DNA from 2 places in the Clostridium senegalense genome. Region 1 is predicted to be linked to the other one. Evidence: riboswitches for the same ligand, from Rfam matches in the RefSeq annotation. Region 1 holds a riboswitch; the other holds the start of a gene.
What was found. Region 1 has a riboswitch for FMN ahead of ribD (bifunctional diaminohydroxyphosphoribosylaminopyrimidine deaminase/5-amino-6-(5-phosphoribosylamino)uracil reductase RibD). Riboswitches for the same ligand answer to the same signal wherever they lie in the genome.
Positions count from the first base shown of each region.

Region 1 (6,968 bases):
TAATATAGATTAGCTTTAAAGCTTGTAAATCTCTGTATGAAAGGAGTAAAATATAAATATATTTAAGGTTTAATAATATATATTTAAAAATATGAGAGGAGAATTTTTATGGCCTTAAAAAATGATTATATATTAAAAGTAGTTGAAAGAATGACAGAACTTATAAAAAAGGTAGAATTTTTAAAAAAAGAAAATAAAAGCGAAGAGGCAATAGATGAAATAAATAAGGCATGTAAAGAAATATTTGGATTTGATCTTGATAAGGTAGAAAGAATGTCTTATGACAGTATTATAGAATTATTACTATTAAATAAATCTACTTTTGATATTAGATGTGAGGTAGTTGCAGAACTTTTAAGTGTAAAAGGATATATTTATTTAAGTGGTAATAATGGCAATGAAGGATATGATTGTTTTGTTAAAAGCTTGAACTTATACTTATATTTAGTGAATAATGATTGTGAAATGAATATTTTCAATGGAAATGAAAAAGTAGATGTTATAGTTTCAAAACTTTCTCAATATGAGCTTCCCATAGAAACAGAAAAAATGGTTTTAAAGTATTATTTGAAAAAAGGTAAATATTCAAATGGTGAAGATTTATTATTTTCAATGATTAAAAAGGAAAAAAGTGAAGAAATATTTAGTCTAGGTTATGAGTTTTATGATACATTAAAGAAAAAAAGTAGTGAAGAGCTAGAACTTGGAAATTTTTCTTTAGAAGAAGTGGATTTTGGGTTGGAAGATTTAAATCAGCTGAAGAAGAAAAACTAAATGTAAATAAAAACATTTTATTAAAAGAATCATCTAAAAAGTATTTAATATTACTTGTTTAGATGATTCTTTTGTATTTAAAAAATAATTTACACATTGAAAATTATTAATATATATGAAGCTGTTAAATATATAGGGAGACCCGCTACAATTTAAATTTATTTAATAGCTTTAAAATGTTTTCATAAAAATATAGCATTAAATTTCAAGTGATTCGTAGCATATATAACTATATAAGATAAGGCTCAATATTGAATAGTTTAAAGTTAACAGCATAAAATATAATTAAATAAAAAAAATACATAAAAAATTCAAATAAAATTCAAATAAAATTAAAAAAATATTATAAGGAGATTATATCCAATGAAGAAAAGATTTGATATAGTATTAATAAGTCTAATAGTATTTCTAAGTACAACATTTATATTATTTTACATAAGAGAAGGAGCAAAAGATGTTATGACAGATGTTAGCCAGACGACAGATTCAATAGTAGATGTTAATACACCAGAAAAAGCCATAAAAATGCTTAAAGAAGGAAATGAAAGATTTGTTAATGATATATCTAATTTAAATAATGTACATAAAAAACGACGAGATGAATTGAAAAACGGACAACACCCATATGCAGTAATATTAACTTGTTCTGATTCTAGAATAAGCCCATCATTAATTTTTAATGTAGGACTTGGAGAAATTTTTGAGGTAAGATTGGCAGGTAATGTAGTGAATGAAGATGCCTTAGCATCTATTGAATATGCAGTAAAGTATCTTGAAACACCTCTTATTGTTGTAATGGGCCATGAAGATTGTGGAGCTGTTATATCAGCTTATGATATGTTAAATAATAGAACTGTATATTCTCATAATTTAACAGGACTTTTAAAAAAGATAGAATCTAGTATAAAGAATAGTAATTCTATTGAAGAAGCTATTAAGCTAAATATAGAAAATTCAGCTTCAATAGTAAAAAAAGATTCTATAATTAATGAAAAGTTAGCTAATGGCAGTGTAAAAATAGTTAAGGGCTATTACTCTTTAGATGGAAAAGTGAATTTTTTTGAATAAAATATATAAAAAGGTGTCTAAAAGCATATGACTTAGACACCTTTTATTATTAAGCGTTATAATAATATATATTGTAATATGATTTAAATATAAAAAAATTCAATTTTTTACTTTAGATAATGAATAAATTAATAAATGGTATATAAAATATAACTTTAATAGAAACTAAAATAATATTAATATATAGAACTGTTTAAAAAACACATAGATGTATTAATTTTTTGAAAATTAGTAACTAAATTTCTTTAAAATGCATAGGCTTAATAATTAGTAAACAATATACTTTCTAAAAATGAAAAAACTATATAAAACTGTCGATTAAAGTAGTATTATAATTATAGAAAATTTATTTTTAGTTGACTAAGACCTAAATAAGGGGTGTAATTTGAGATGACTTTTGATGAGAAATTAACAGTTCTTGCTTTAGGAGTAAGAATGATGATATGGAATAAATATAAAGATAATGAATATGAAATTCATAAAGTGAAGTATGGTCATAATCATAGAAAATATACCTTAATATTAGAAGGACATAAGCCTAAAAAACGTACTTTAATATATTTTATACATGGTGGAGGATGGATGTCTGGAAATCCATTTTCCTTTAAAGCTATAGCGAAGTTTTTTGCTAAAAAGGGATATACAGTAGTACTTCCAGCATATAGATTAGCACCTAAATATAAATATCCCTGCCAAATAGAAGACGTATTTTTAGGTTTTCAAGATTTTTTAGAAAAATATTGGCATATGTCAGATTGTGATGATGTTATAGTTATAGGTTTTTCCGCAGGTTCAGAACTTGGAGCAAATTTAGTTTTCAACAAAAAACTTCAAGAAAGATATGAAATAGATCCATCTATATTTAAGGCATTTTTTGCAATAAGTGGTGTGTTGGACTTTTCTAAGTTTACATCTAAACGAGCTCAAAAATATTTGAATGGATATTTAGGTGGAACTAAATATGAAGGTAAAGTTAATCCATTAAATTTAGTTACTGAAAAACCTGAGTTTCCAGTGTTCTGTCTTCATGGTGATTTAGATGAGCTAGTTCCTAAGGAATGTGCATATAATTTTGTAGAGAGAGTACGTGGGTTTGGTGGAAATGCAGATATTACCCTTATAAAAGAAAAATATCATTCTAATATATTAAATTTATGGATTGGACATGGAGAGGAAGATACAAATATATTTTTTGACTTATTAAAAGAATGTGATAATAAAAATTAAAAACCATATGTTGAAGGAGAATATATATGATAAATGTTACTTTATTAGGTTGTGGAGGTGGAATGCCAATGCCCTTTAGAAATTTAGCTTCATTACTGATAAATTATAAAGGAAGAAAAATACTAATAGATTGTGGTGAAGGCACACAGGTATCAATGAGACTTGCTAAATCTGGATTTAAATCCATTGATATTATATGCATAACACATATACATGGAGATCATATAGTAGGATTACCAGGGCTTTTATCCACTATTGGTAATAGTGGTAGAGAAGAAGAACTTATTATAATAGGACCAGAAGGAATAAAGGATACAATTGAAGGATTAAGTGTTATTTGTCCATATTTGCCTTATGAAATCAAAGTGATAGAGGCACCTAAGAAAAATTTAAAGTTTGAATTAAAAGATAAATTTGAACTTACTAATGATTATTCTGATGTAGAAATAAGCATGATAGATTTAGAACATTCATCACCTTGTTTAGGCTATGGTTTTTACATAAATAGAAAAAGAAAATTTGATGTGGATAAAGCGATTAATAATAATGTACCTAAAATACTTTGGAGCAAACTTCAAAAGTACAATAGTTATGAATTTGAAGGGAAATTATATTTTAGTGATATGGTTTTAGGAGATGAAAGAAAGGGCTTGAAATTAAGTTATATAACAGACAGCCGTCCAATAGATTCAATAAAAGAATTTATAAAAGGTAGCGACTTATTTATTTGTGAAGGCACTTATGGCAGTGATGATGATATAGAAAAAGCTATAAAAAATAAACATATGACTTTTAGAGAAGCAGCATCATTAGCTAAGGAGGGTAAAGTTAAAAAACTTATATTAACTCATTTTTCACCGTCACTTATAGAACCAAATGAATATATTGAAAATGGAAAAGAAGTTTTTAAAAATACTATATTAGGATCAGATAGAATGGAAGAAAACTTAACTTTTAAATAATAATTTTGGAAGTCTATAGAAAAAGTATAGGATTTTATTGACAAGCTTATATCTAAATGTTATAATAATTTCAAAAGTTGAATAAATTATCTTCAGGGCAAGGTGAAATTCCTTACCGGCGGTAAAGCCCGCGAGCTATTTTAGCATGATTTGGTGAAATTCCAAGGCCGACAGTAAAGTCTGGATGAAAGAAGAGAGAATATTAGAATTGATTAGATTTTATATTTTTTGAATTTCAATGCTCTGAGCCAATGGCTTGGAGCTTTAAATTTTAAATATAATTTAAATAATTTTGTTTGAAAATAAATTATTTGGAATGCTAATTCTAATTTGTACAATTAATATATGCCCTGGGTAAAGTTTGCCTGGGGCATTTCTTATTTATATTTTAAATAAATTGATTTATAAGGAGTGATAAAATGGATGAATTCTTTATGGAGAAGGCAATAAGACTTGCTAAAATTGGAGAAGGAAAAGTAAATCCGAATCCACTTGTTGGAGCCATAATTGTAAAAGAAAATAGAATAATATCACAAGGTTATCATGAGAAATTTGGACAACCTCATGCTGAAATTAATGCTATAGAGTCATCAAGAGAAAGCCTAAAAGATGCTACCATATATGTGACATTAGAGCCATGTTGTCATTATGGTAAAACTCCGCCTTGTGTAGATAAAATTATAGAGAATAAATTTAAGAGAGTGGTTGTGGGAACATTAGATCCTAATCCATTAGTTTCAGGGAAGGGAGTAAAAAAACTTAGAGAAAATGGGATTGAAGTATTAGTGGGAGTTTTAGAAGAAAAATGTAAAGAGATAAATGAAATTTTTAATTATAACATGATAAAAAATAAATCTTTTGTTGCAATAAAATGGGCAATGACCTTGGATGGAAAAATTGCTACTAAAAATTATGATTCAAAATGGATAAGTTCAAAAAAATCAAGAATTTATGCTCATAAGTTAAGAAATAGATTTACAGCTGTGATGGTGGGAATAAATACTGTTTTGAAAGACAATCCTATGCTTACATGTAGATTAGATGGTGGGGTTAACCCAATAAAGATAATTGTAGATAGTAATTTAAAAATTCCATTAGAGTGTAATTTAGTTAAAACAAAAGAAAGTAAAACTATAATAGCTACTATATGCAAGGATAAAGAAAAGATTTTAAAATTAAAGGAACTTGGAGTGGAAGTTATAGTTACAAAAGAAAATAAAAATAAAGTGGACTTAATTGATTTAACCTTAAATTTATATAAAAGAGGAATTGATAGTATTTTAGTAGAAGGTGGTGGAAACTTAATTTATAGCATATTAGAAGAAAAAATAGCAAATAAGATATATGCTTTTATATGTCCTAAAATTATAGGAGGAAGGGAGAGTGTTACTGCTGTAGAAGGTATTGGAAAGGAAAAAATATCAGAATGTTTTGAAATCAAAAAATGGAATATAAGAAAAATTGATAATGATATTTTGATAGTAGGAGAAGTTTGAATATTAAAATAATTCAAAATATTTAGAAAAAGGTGATAGGTTGTTTACAGGAATAGTAGAAGAAATAGGATTGGTTTTATCAGTTAAAGATGTTGATAAATCTAGGGTTATTAGAATAAAGTGTAATAAAGTTATAGAAGATATAAAAATAGGGGATAGTATTTGTACAAATGGTGTATGTCTAACTGCAACAAAATTAGGTAAAGATTATTTTATTGCAGATGTTATGATGGAATCTTTAAAGCGTTCTAATATATCTCAACTAAAAGAAGGAGATATTGTGAATTTAGAAAGAGCATTATCTGTTAATGGTAGACTTAATGGTCATATAGTTAGTGGTCATATAGACGGTATGGGAACAATAATAGGTGCTGAAAACCATGGAAATAGCACTGTAATAAAAGTTGGATGTAGCAGTGAATTATTGCAATATATGGTATGTAAAGGGTCAATTACATTAGATGGGACAAGCTTAACTATTTCAAGTTTAAAAGAAAATTACTTTGAAGTTTCTATAATACCACATACCAAAGATGAAAGTATTATTTTTAAAAAAAGTATTGGACAAGCTATAAATATAGAATGTGATATGCTTTTAAAATATATAAAAAGACTTATGGATTTTAGTGCATATAAAAGTAATGAAAGTAATAAAAGTAATCTAACTTTAAATTTATTAAAAGAAAATGGGTTTATATAGGAGGAGATTAAAATGAATACAATTGAAGAGGCAATAGAGGATATAAAAAGAGGAAAAATGGTAATTGTTTTAGATGATGAGGATAGAGAAAATGAAGGTGACTTATTAATGGCAGCAGAAAAAGTTACTGGTGAGAGCATAAATTTTATGGCTACATATGGAAAAGGTCTTATTTGTACACCAATTAATGAAGAAATACTTGAAAATCTTCAAATAGGCCAAATGGTTGAGATAAATACAGATAATCACGAAACAGCATTTACTGTATCAATAGATAGTAATGATGTAACAACAGGCATATCTGCTTTTGAGAGGGCAATAACAATAAAAAAGCTTTTAGATTGTAATTCAAAACCAGAAGATTTTAGAAGGCCAGGTCACGTATTTCCACTAAAAGCTAAAAAAGGTGGAGTTTTAAAAAGAGCTGGACATACAGAAGCTGCTGTAGATTTAGCTACTTTAGCGGGATTTAAACCAGTTGGTGTTATTTGTGAAATAATAAGTGATGATGGAACTATGGCAAAAGGAAAACAATTAATAGAGTTTAGTAAGAAACATGATTTGAAAATGATAACAATAGAAAGTTTAATAGCTTACAGAAAGAAAAGAGAAAAATTAGTAAAGTCAGTTGTGGAAACTAAAATGCCAACTAAATATGGAGATTTTAGAGCCATAGGATATGTTAATAAGTTAAATGGTGAGCATCATGTTGCATTAGTTAAAGGTGAGATTAAAAAAGAT
Region 1 covers NZ_JAHLNC010000005.1:190,183-197,150, reverse strand. Annotated here, with positions in the region: gene KQI36_RS10845 (DUF6483 family protein) at 109-774, shown strand; gene KQI36_RS10840 (carbonic anhydrase) at 1,138-1,842, shown strand; gene KQI36_RS10835 (alpha/beta hydrolase) at 2,233-3,069, shown strand; gene KQI36_RS10830 (ribonuclease Z) at 3,096-4,031, shown strand; FMN riboswitch at 4,116-4,231, shown strand; gene ribD (bifunctional diaminohydroxyphosphoribosylaminopyrimidine deaminase/5-amino-6-(5-phosphoribosylamino)uracil reductase RibD) at 4,451-5,527, shown strand; gene KQI36_RS10820 (riboflavin synthase) at 5,568-6,227, shown strand; gene KQI36_RS10815 (bifunctional 3,4-dihydroxy-2-butanone-4-phosphate synthase/GTP cyclohydrolase II) at 6,240-6,968, shown strand, end outside.

Region 2 (6,968 bases), on a different contig from region 1:
TAAATGAAAGCATAACTAGTCCCACCTTTAACATTGTTAACGAATATGACGATGGAAGATTAAAATTTTATCATTTTGATGTTTATAGAGTAAACGATCCTGATGAAATAGCTGCTATTGGCTTTGATGAATATATATTTGGTGATGGGGTTAGCGTTATAGAATGGGCTAACTACATTGAAGAATTAATTCCTGAAGACAACTTAACTATATTACTTGAAAAAGTACCTCAATTAGGATCTTCATTTAGAAAAGTAACTATTAAATATCAAGGTAAAAGATATGATTATATAAAGGAGTTAACACTATGATAATTCTTAGCTTAGATTGTGCAACAGAATGTGCTACAGCAGCATTACTAAAAAATGATGCAATAATTGGTGAAATTAATATTAATAATAAGAAACAGCACTCATCAATTCTTATGCCGATGATTGATCAACTTTTTAAAAATACAAATTTAACATTAAATGATGTTGATGGATTTGTTGTTTCTAAAGGACCTGGATCATTTACTGGTCTTAGAGTTGGAATGTCTACAATAAAAGGGTTAGCACAAGCTTTAAATAAACCTTTTGTGTCTGTTTCAACTTTAGATGGACTTGCAAATAATTTATATTTTGCTGATGGAATTATATGTCCTATAATGGATGCCTTACGTGGCAATGTATATACTGCTCTTTATAATTTTGAAAATAATAGTCTAAAGGCTTTGACAGAGCCAATGATTTTATCTATAGAAGATCTTATACAAAAGATTAAAGAGGAAAATAAAAAAGTTTATTTTATAGGTGATGGAACTTTTAAATATGAAAATCAATTATTAAGTTCTATTTCAAATTGCTATATTGCACCATGTCATTTAAATGTTGCAAAAGCTTCTTCTTTAGGTGAGGTAGGATTAAACCTTCTTAATAAAGGAATAACAGATGATATATATACTTCAGCACCACTTTATTTAAGACTTTCTCAAGCTGAACGTGAATATGAGGAGCGCATGAAAAACAATGGATAATTTGTCAGTTGAAAATATTAATGAAAATAATATTTTTGGTATAGAAGAAATTTCCAAACTAAGTTTTCATAGCCCTTGGAGTTTAGAATCTATAAAAAAAGAACTTTCTAACACCTATGCTAATTATGTAGTTTTAAAACTACAGGATAAACATATAGGTTTTGCAGGTGCATGGGTTATTTTTGATGAAGCCCATATAACTAATATAGCTATTCATCCTAACTATAGGGGTTTAGGTTATAGCCATATTATTATGGATGCACTTTTAGAAAAATGTAAAAATGCTGGAGCCAATTCTATGACTTTAGAAGTCCGTGCTTCAAATATTGCTGCACAAAAATTATATGAAGGATATGGCTTTAAAGTTGAAGGAATTAGGAAAAATTATTATGATAGTCCTAAAGAAGATGGCTATATAATGTGGAAATATGATATATAATAATTTTATAATATTATAAAAAGCAGATTGATTAGATTTTCAATCTGCTTTTATATCTATAATTAAACTTTTTTAGGTCCTCCAAGCATTGGTTCTACCTTAAACAATGTAACAGATAACCTTTTATATAATAAAAATGTTGTAAATGAAACTATTATTGATTTTACTCCATTAAAAGGTATTAATCCAAATACTATATAATTAATTAATTCTTTTCCTGCCATATGCATACCGAAAGCTGGTAATAATATATACATATTTACTAGTATAGCAACTACTTCTATAGATAAAAATCCTAATATCATTCCTATAATAGCAGTCTTTTTGCTTTTATTTCGGTGATAAATAATTGATGCTGGTAATACTAATGAAATTCCTACTAAAAAGTTTGCTAATTCACCCACCAACCCTGTTGCTGTTCCTTTAAACAATATTATTAAAATATTTTTAAATAATTCTATTATTACTCCAATTAAAGGCCCAAAAGCAAATGCACCCATAAGCGCTGGAACATCGCTTAAATCCATTCTTAACCATGGGAATGCAGGTATAACCGGAATTTCCACATACATAAGTATAAATGCAATAGCAGATAGTAATGAAATTTTAATCATTTTGTTCAATCTTTTTTGGTTATTCATATTAAAATACCTCCTACTATACACTTCTAGGAATTAATATAGCATAAAAAAACCCCAACATAAATGTTAGGGCGACATAACTATACTTATAGTAACGCATATATTAATCTTCTTTCATCCAGACTGTACTGTCGGCTTCGGAATTTAACCGAATCATGCCATAAGGCTCGCGGGCTTTACCGCCGGTGGGGAATTGCGCCCCGCCCTGAAGAGTATTAAATTGTTTATTTGTTTAAGTTAATTATATATTAATTTTTCAAAAAAAACAATATAATGTTCATTACTCAACAAAAACTCTAATAGTTCCAGATATTTGATTGTATCGTGCAGATTTTTTTATAAGATTTTCTATATACTCAGGAAAATTTTTATTTACTTCAGTGCTGAATGCTTCTTTTAAAAATGCTATACACTCATAGCATATTCTAATATCCCTGCCACCTTCTAAATATAAATGTTCTAAAGCACTTTCATAACTTATTTCTCTGCATTCATTGGTTTTAGCCATATTTACTATGTCATTAGCATCTTCTGCCGATTGCAATTTTAATAATATTTCTTTATTCTCCTCATCATTTAAATTGTACATTTTTAACTGAGATTCAATAAAGTCTTTAAATCCTTCAAGTAAAATATCTTCTTTTAATGTATATAATATGACTTTACTGGATTCTTTTTTTTCATAAAAAGCTAAATCAACTTTTTTATCTAAATCCACTTGTATTTTGTTTAAGTCTATATTATGTATTTCTAAATCTGGCTTACATATGATTATATTATGGCAAATTCCAGCAAATAAGTACTTTTCCATATTATCTCTCTCCCAATAAAAATATAATAACTGTATAAATCTAAAATTTATTTGTTTTTTACTAATAAATTATTTTTTAAACTCAGTTTATAAAATCTAATATTTTTTTAAAACATTATAAAAATACAGCTATTTAATGCAAAAATCAATAATTAAATTCTGTTTTATTTCTGCATTTTATATCATTTTTAGACATTCTTCTTTATTTTACCCTACTTCCCTCAATATTAATCACTGTTTTATTTTATTGTATATATTTTATTTTTAATTATATTTATAATTTGCATATAATTATTGAAATATATAAATTAATTTATACCTTAATCAATTAAAATTTATTACAAATAAAATAAAAATAGACATATTTATATGCCTATCTTTAAATTTGAAATTAGCTTTTTTTCATAGAAAGTGAAATTCTTTTTCTTTTCTCATCTACTTCCAAAATACTAACTTCTACAATGTCTCCTACTTTTACAACATCTAATGGATGCTTTACAAACTTATCACTTAATTGACTTATATGAACTAATCCATCTTGATGAACACCTATATCTACAAAAGCACCAAAATCTGATACATTCCTAACTGTTCCCATTAAAAGCATTCCTGGTTTTAAGTCGCTCATTTCTACTATACCACTTTTAAATATAGGTTTTGGTAGTTCTTCTCTTGGATCTCTTCCTGGTTTTTTTATTTCTTTTATTATATCTTGTAATGTTGGAACTCCAACTCCTATTTCCTCTGCTAATTTAACTTCACCTAAGTCTTTTACTTTAGAGTCTATATCTAATAAATTACCTTTTTTTATATCTTCCTTAGAGTAATTTAATATATCTAAAAGTTTTTTACATGCATTATAACTTTCAGGGTGGACTGAAGTATTGTCTAATGGTTCATTGCTTTCCATAACCCTTAAAAACCCTGCACATTGTTCAAAAGCTTTGGCTCCTAACCTTTTTACTTTTAAAAGTTCTTTTCTAGTTGTAAATTTACCATTTTCCTCTCTATATGAAACTATATTTTTAGCTATAGTTCCATTAATTCCTGATATATATGATAATAATGATGGTGTAGCTACATTTAAATCTACCCCTACATTATTTACACAATCTTCTACTACTCCTTTTAATGACTCATCCAACTTTTTAGGAGTAACATCATGTTGATATTGGCCTACCCCTATTGATTTAGGATCTATTTTAACAAGTTCAGCTAAAGGGTCTTGTAATCTTCTTCCTATAGATATAGCACCTCTAACAGTTACATCTAAGTCTGGATATTCTTCTGTTGCAAGCTTGGATGCTGAGTAAACCGAAGCTCCTGCTTCTGAAACTACAACATAATATATATATTTTCCTATTTCTGATTTAACAGCTTTTATTACTTCTGCTAAAACTTCTTCTGATTCTCTACTAGCTGTTCCATTACCTAAAGAAATAACATCTACATCATGTTTTATGCATAAGTTCTTTAATGTATTTATAGATTCTTTAACCTTCTCTTTGCTACCTGCTGTAGCAAAAACTGCTGTATTTTCTAAAAACTTTCCTGTTTCGTCTAATATTGCAATTTTGCAACCAGTTCTAAACCCTGGGTCAAATCCCATTACAGTTTTACCTTTTATAGGTGATATCATTAATAATGCCTTTAGGTTTGCTTTAAATATATCAATAGCACCTACTTCTCCTTTATCTGTTAAATCTCCTCTTATTTCTCTTTCTATTGATGGATAAATTAATCTTTTTAAACTATCTTCTACAGATTTTTCTATATATGAATCTGTTCTGCTATTTCCCTTCAATGTTTTATTTTTCAAATAAGCAATTATTTTATCTACATCGCAAGTAATTTTAACTGAAAGAATTTTTTCTTTTTCACCTCTATTTATAGCTAAAATTCTATGAGATGGTATTTTCTTAACCTCTTCCTTATAATCATAATACATCTCGTATGGTGTAGGTTCTTTTGACTCCCCTTTAGTTTCTATATATCCTTCTTTAAAAACTAATGTTCTTATATACTTTCTGTATTCTGCTTCATCAGATATTTTTTCACTTATAATATCCATTGCACCTTGGAATGCTTCGTCAATGGATTTTACTCCTTTTTCTTCATTTAAGAACTGTGATGCATATTCATTTATATCACTATTGAAACTTCCATCAAATATTACTTCTGCTAGTGGTGTTAATCCTTTCTCTACCGCTATTGTTGCTCTTGTTCTTTTTTTAGGTTTATAAGGTCTATATATGTCTTCTATTTCTGTTAAAGTTGTAGCTTTTTCAAGAGATGTCTTAATTTCTTCTGTAAGTTTTCCTTGTTCATCTATAAGTCTTATAACATCTGTTTTTCTATCTTCAAGGTTTCTAAGATAGGTTAATCTCTCAGAAAAATCTCTTAAAACTATATCATCAATTCCACCAGTTCTTTCTTTTCTATATCTAGCTATAAAAGGCACTGTATTTCCTTCATCTAACATTTCAACTACATTATTTACTTGTTCTTTTGAAAGTGCAAATTCTTTCATTAATCTATTTTTTATATTATCCATTTTATCCTCCTATAAATATAGTGTTACAAGTTAAGTTTTAAAGTTATTCATTTATCAAATGAGAAAACTCAAATTAATATTTTATCAATAACTAACAGATTATTTTAGTTAAGAGTTAAGAGTGAATAGTTAGCAGTTATGGTTATTACTACTCACTTCGTTCCTAGTAATTCTCAACGTATCTTTTTATAAATTTGCAAAGCAAATTATATTTATAGATTTTTTTAATCATTTTCAGAAAGTAGTTGCCACTTTCATCCTAAATTCTTAATTCATAATTCATAATTCTTAACTAACTATATTTGTACTTATTTTTCTCAACTAATAACAAAAATTTGATGTATAAATTTAAGTTATAGATTGAATACCTGTAGTAGATTAGGAATTAAATTTTATGTTTAATTTAACTTTTCAACTTGTTATTCCATATCATATTTACATTTTTAACGCATATTATTTTATTATGAAATTGTTTCCTTAAGTTTCCATAATAATTCTACCATAAAATCCTTTGCAAATTAAATAATTTTATATTTTTAAGGAGATTGTTATGTCAGTGATTTTTAAAAACAAAAAAAATATGTTACTTATAAGTTTGACTGTTATATCAATATTTATAACAGCATTATCAATTACATTCTATTTTAAGATAAATAATTTTTCTTCTAAGCGAGTTGTAGAGCATATAAATTATCTTGCAAGTGATACATTAAAAGGACGACTTTGTGGAACTACAGAAAATAAATTAGCAGAAACCTATATATTAGATAATTTTAAAAATTTAGGTCTACTACCTTATAAAGATTCTTATACTGAAGGTTTTTCTATTCAATATCCTAAAAAATTAAATTTTAATCCTGAACTAAACATTATAGATTATAGTAGTAAAAATATAATAGAAAGTTTTAATTATGGTGTAGATTATAAAGATGATGGAACTAATTTTAGAATAAATGATATTACCTTTTCATCATCAGATGTAGCTCAAAGGACTGATTCCTATTTAATTGTTAAATATAAAGAAGATTATGTTCTCTTTTATGCTATAAATGATGAGTCATTTTCTTTTAGAAGCTCTTTTTTAAGTGATTTCAATTATGGTCTGTCCATTTATATGACTAAAGATGGTTTAAACAAATTAATTACAGCTATTGAAAATGGTCGTATTGTTAATGCTAAAATTCCATTTTCTAATTCAGATGCCACTGTAAATAATGTTCTTGGTTATATTAAAGGGAAAAATTCTTCTATAGATCCTATAGTAATTTCTTGTCATTTTGACCATGTTGGAACAGATTCTATTGGAAATGTATATTATGGAGCTTTAGACAATGCTTCTGGTTCTTCTTTTGTATTAGAGCTTGCCCATTACATAAAATCTTTAGGAACACCTTCTAGAGATATTATTTTCGCAGCTTTTAATGGAGAAGAGTTTGGATGTGTAGGTTCTACTTATTTCTTTAATAACAACAAAAATCAATTAAAAAATAGTACTGTATATAATTTTG
Region 2 covers NZ_JAHLNC010000007.1:28,299-35,266, forward strand. Annotated here, with positions in the region: gene tsaE (tRNA (adenosine(37)-N6)-threonylcarbamoyltransferase complex ATPase subunit type 1 TsaE) at 1-311, shown strand, start outside; gene tsaB (tRNA (adenosine(37)-N6)-threonylcarbamoyltransferase complex dimerization subunit type 1 TsaB) at 308-1,015, shown strand; gene rimI (ribosomal protein S18-alanine N-acetyltransferase) at 1,008-1,454, shown strand; gene KQI36_RS12240 (ECF transporter S component) at 1,517-2,095, opposite strand; FMN riboswitch at 2,198-2,312, opposite strand; gene KQI36_RS12245 (hypothetical protein) at 2,376-2,906, opposite strand; gene KQI36_RS12250 (Tex family protein) at 3,298-5,460, opposite strand; gene KQI36_RS12255 (M28 family metallopeptidase) at 6,011-6,968, shown strand, end outside.
Region 2: it holds a riboswitch for FMN, as region 1 does, so the genes downstream of both, KQI36_RS12240 (ECF transporter S component) here and ribD (bifunctional diaminohydroxyphosphoribosylaminopyrimidine deaminase/5-amino-6-(5-phosphoribosylamino)uracil reductase RibD) in region 1, are expected to answer to the same signal.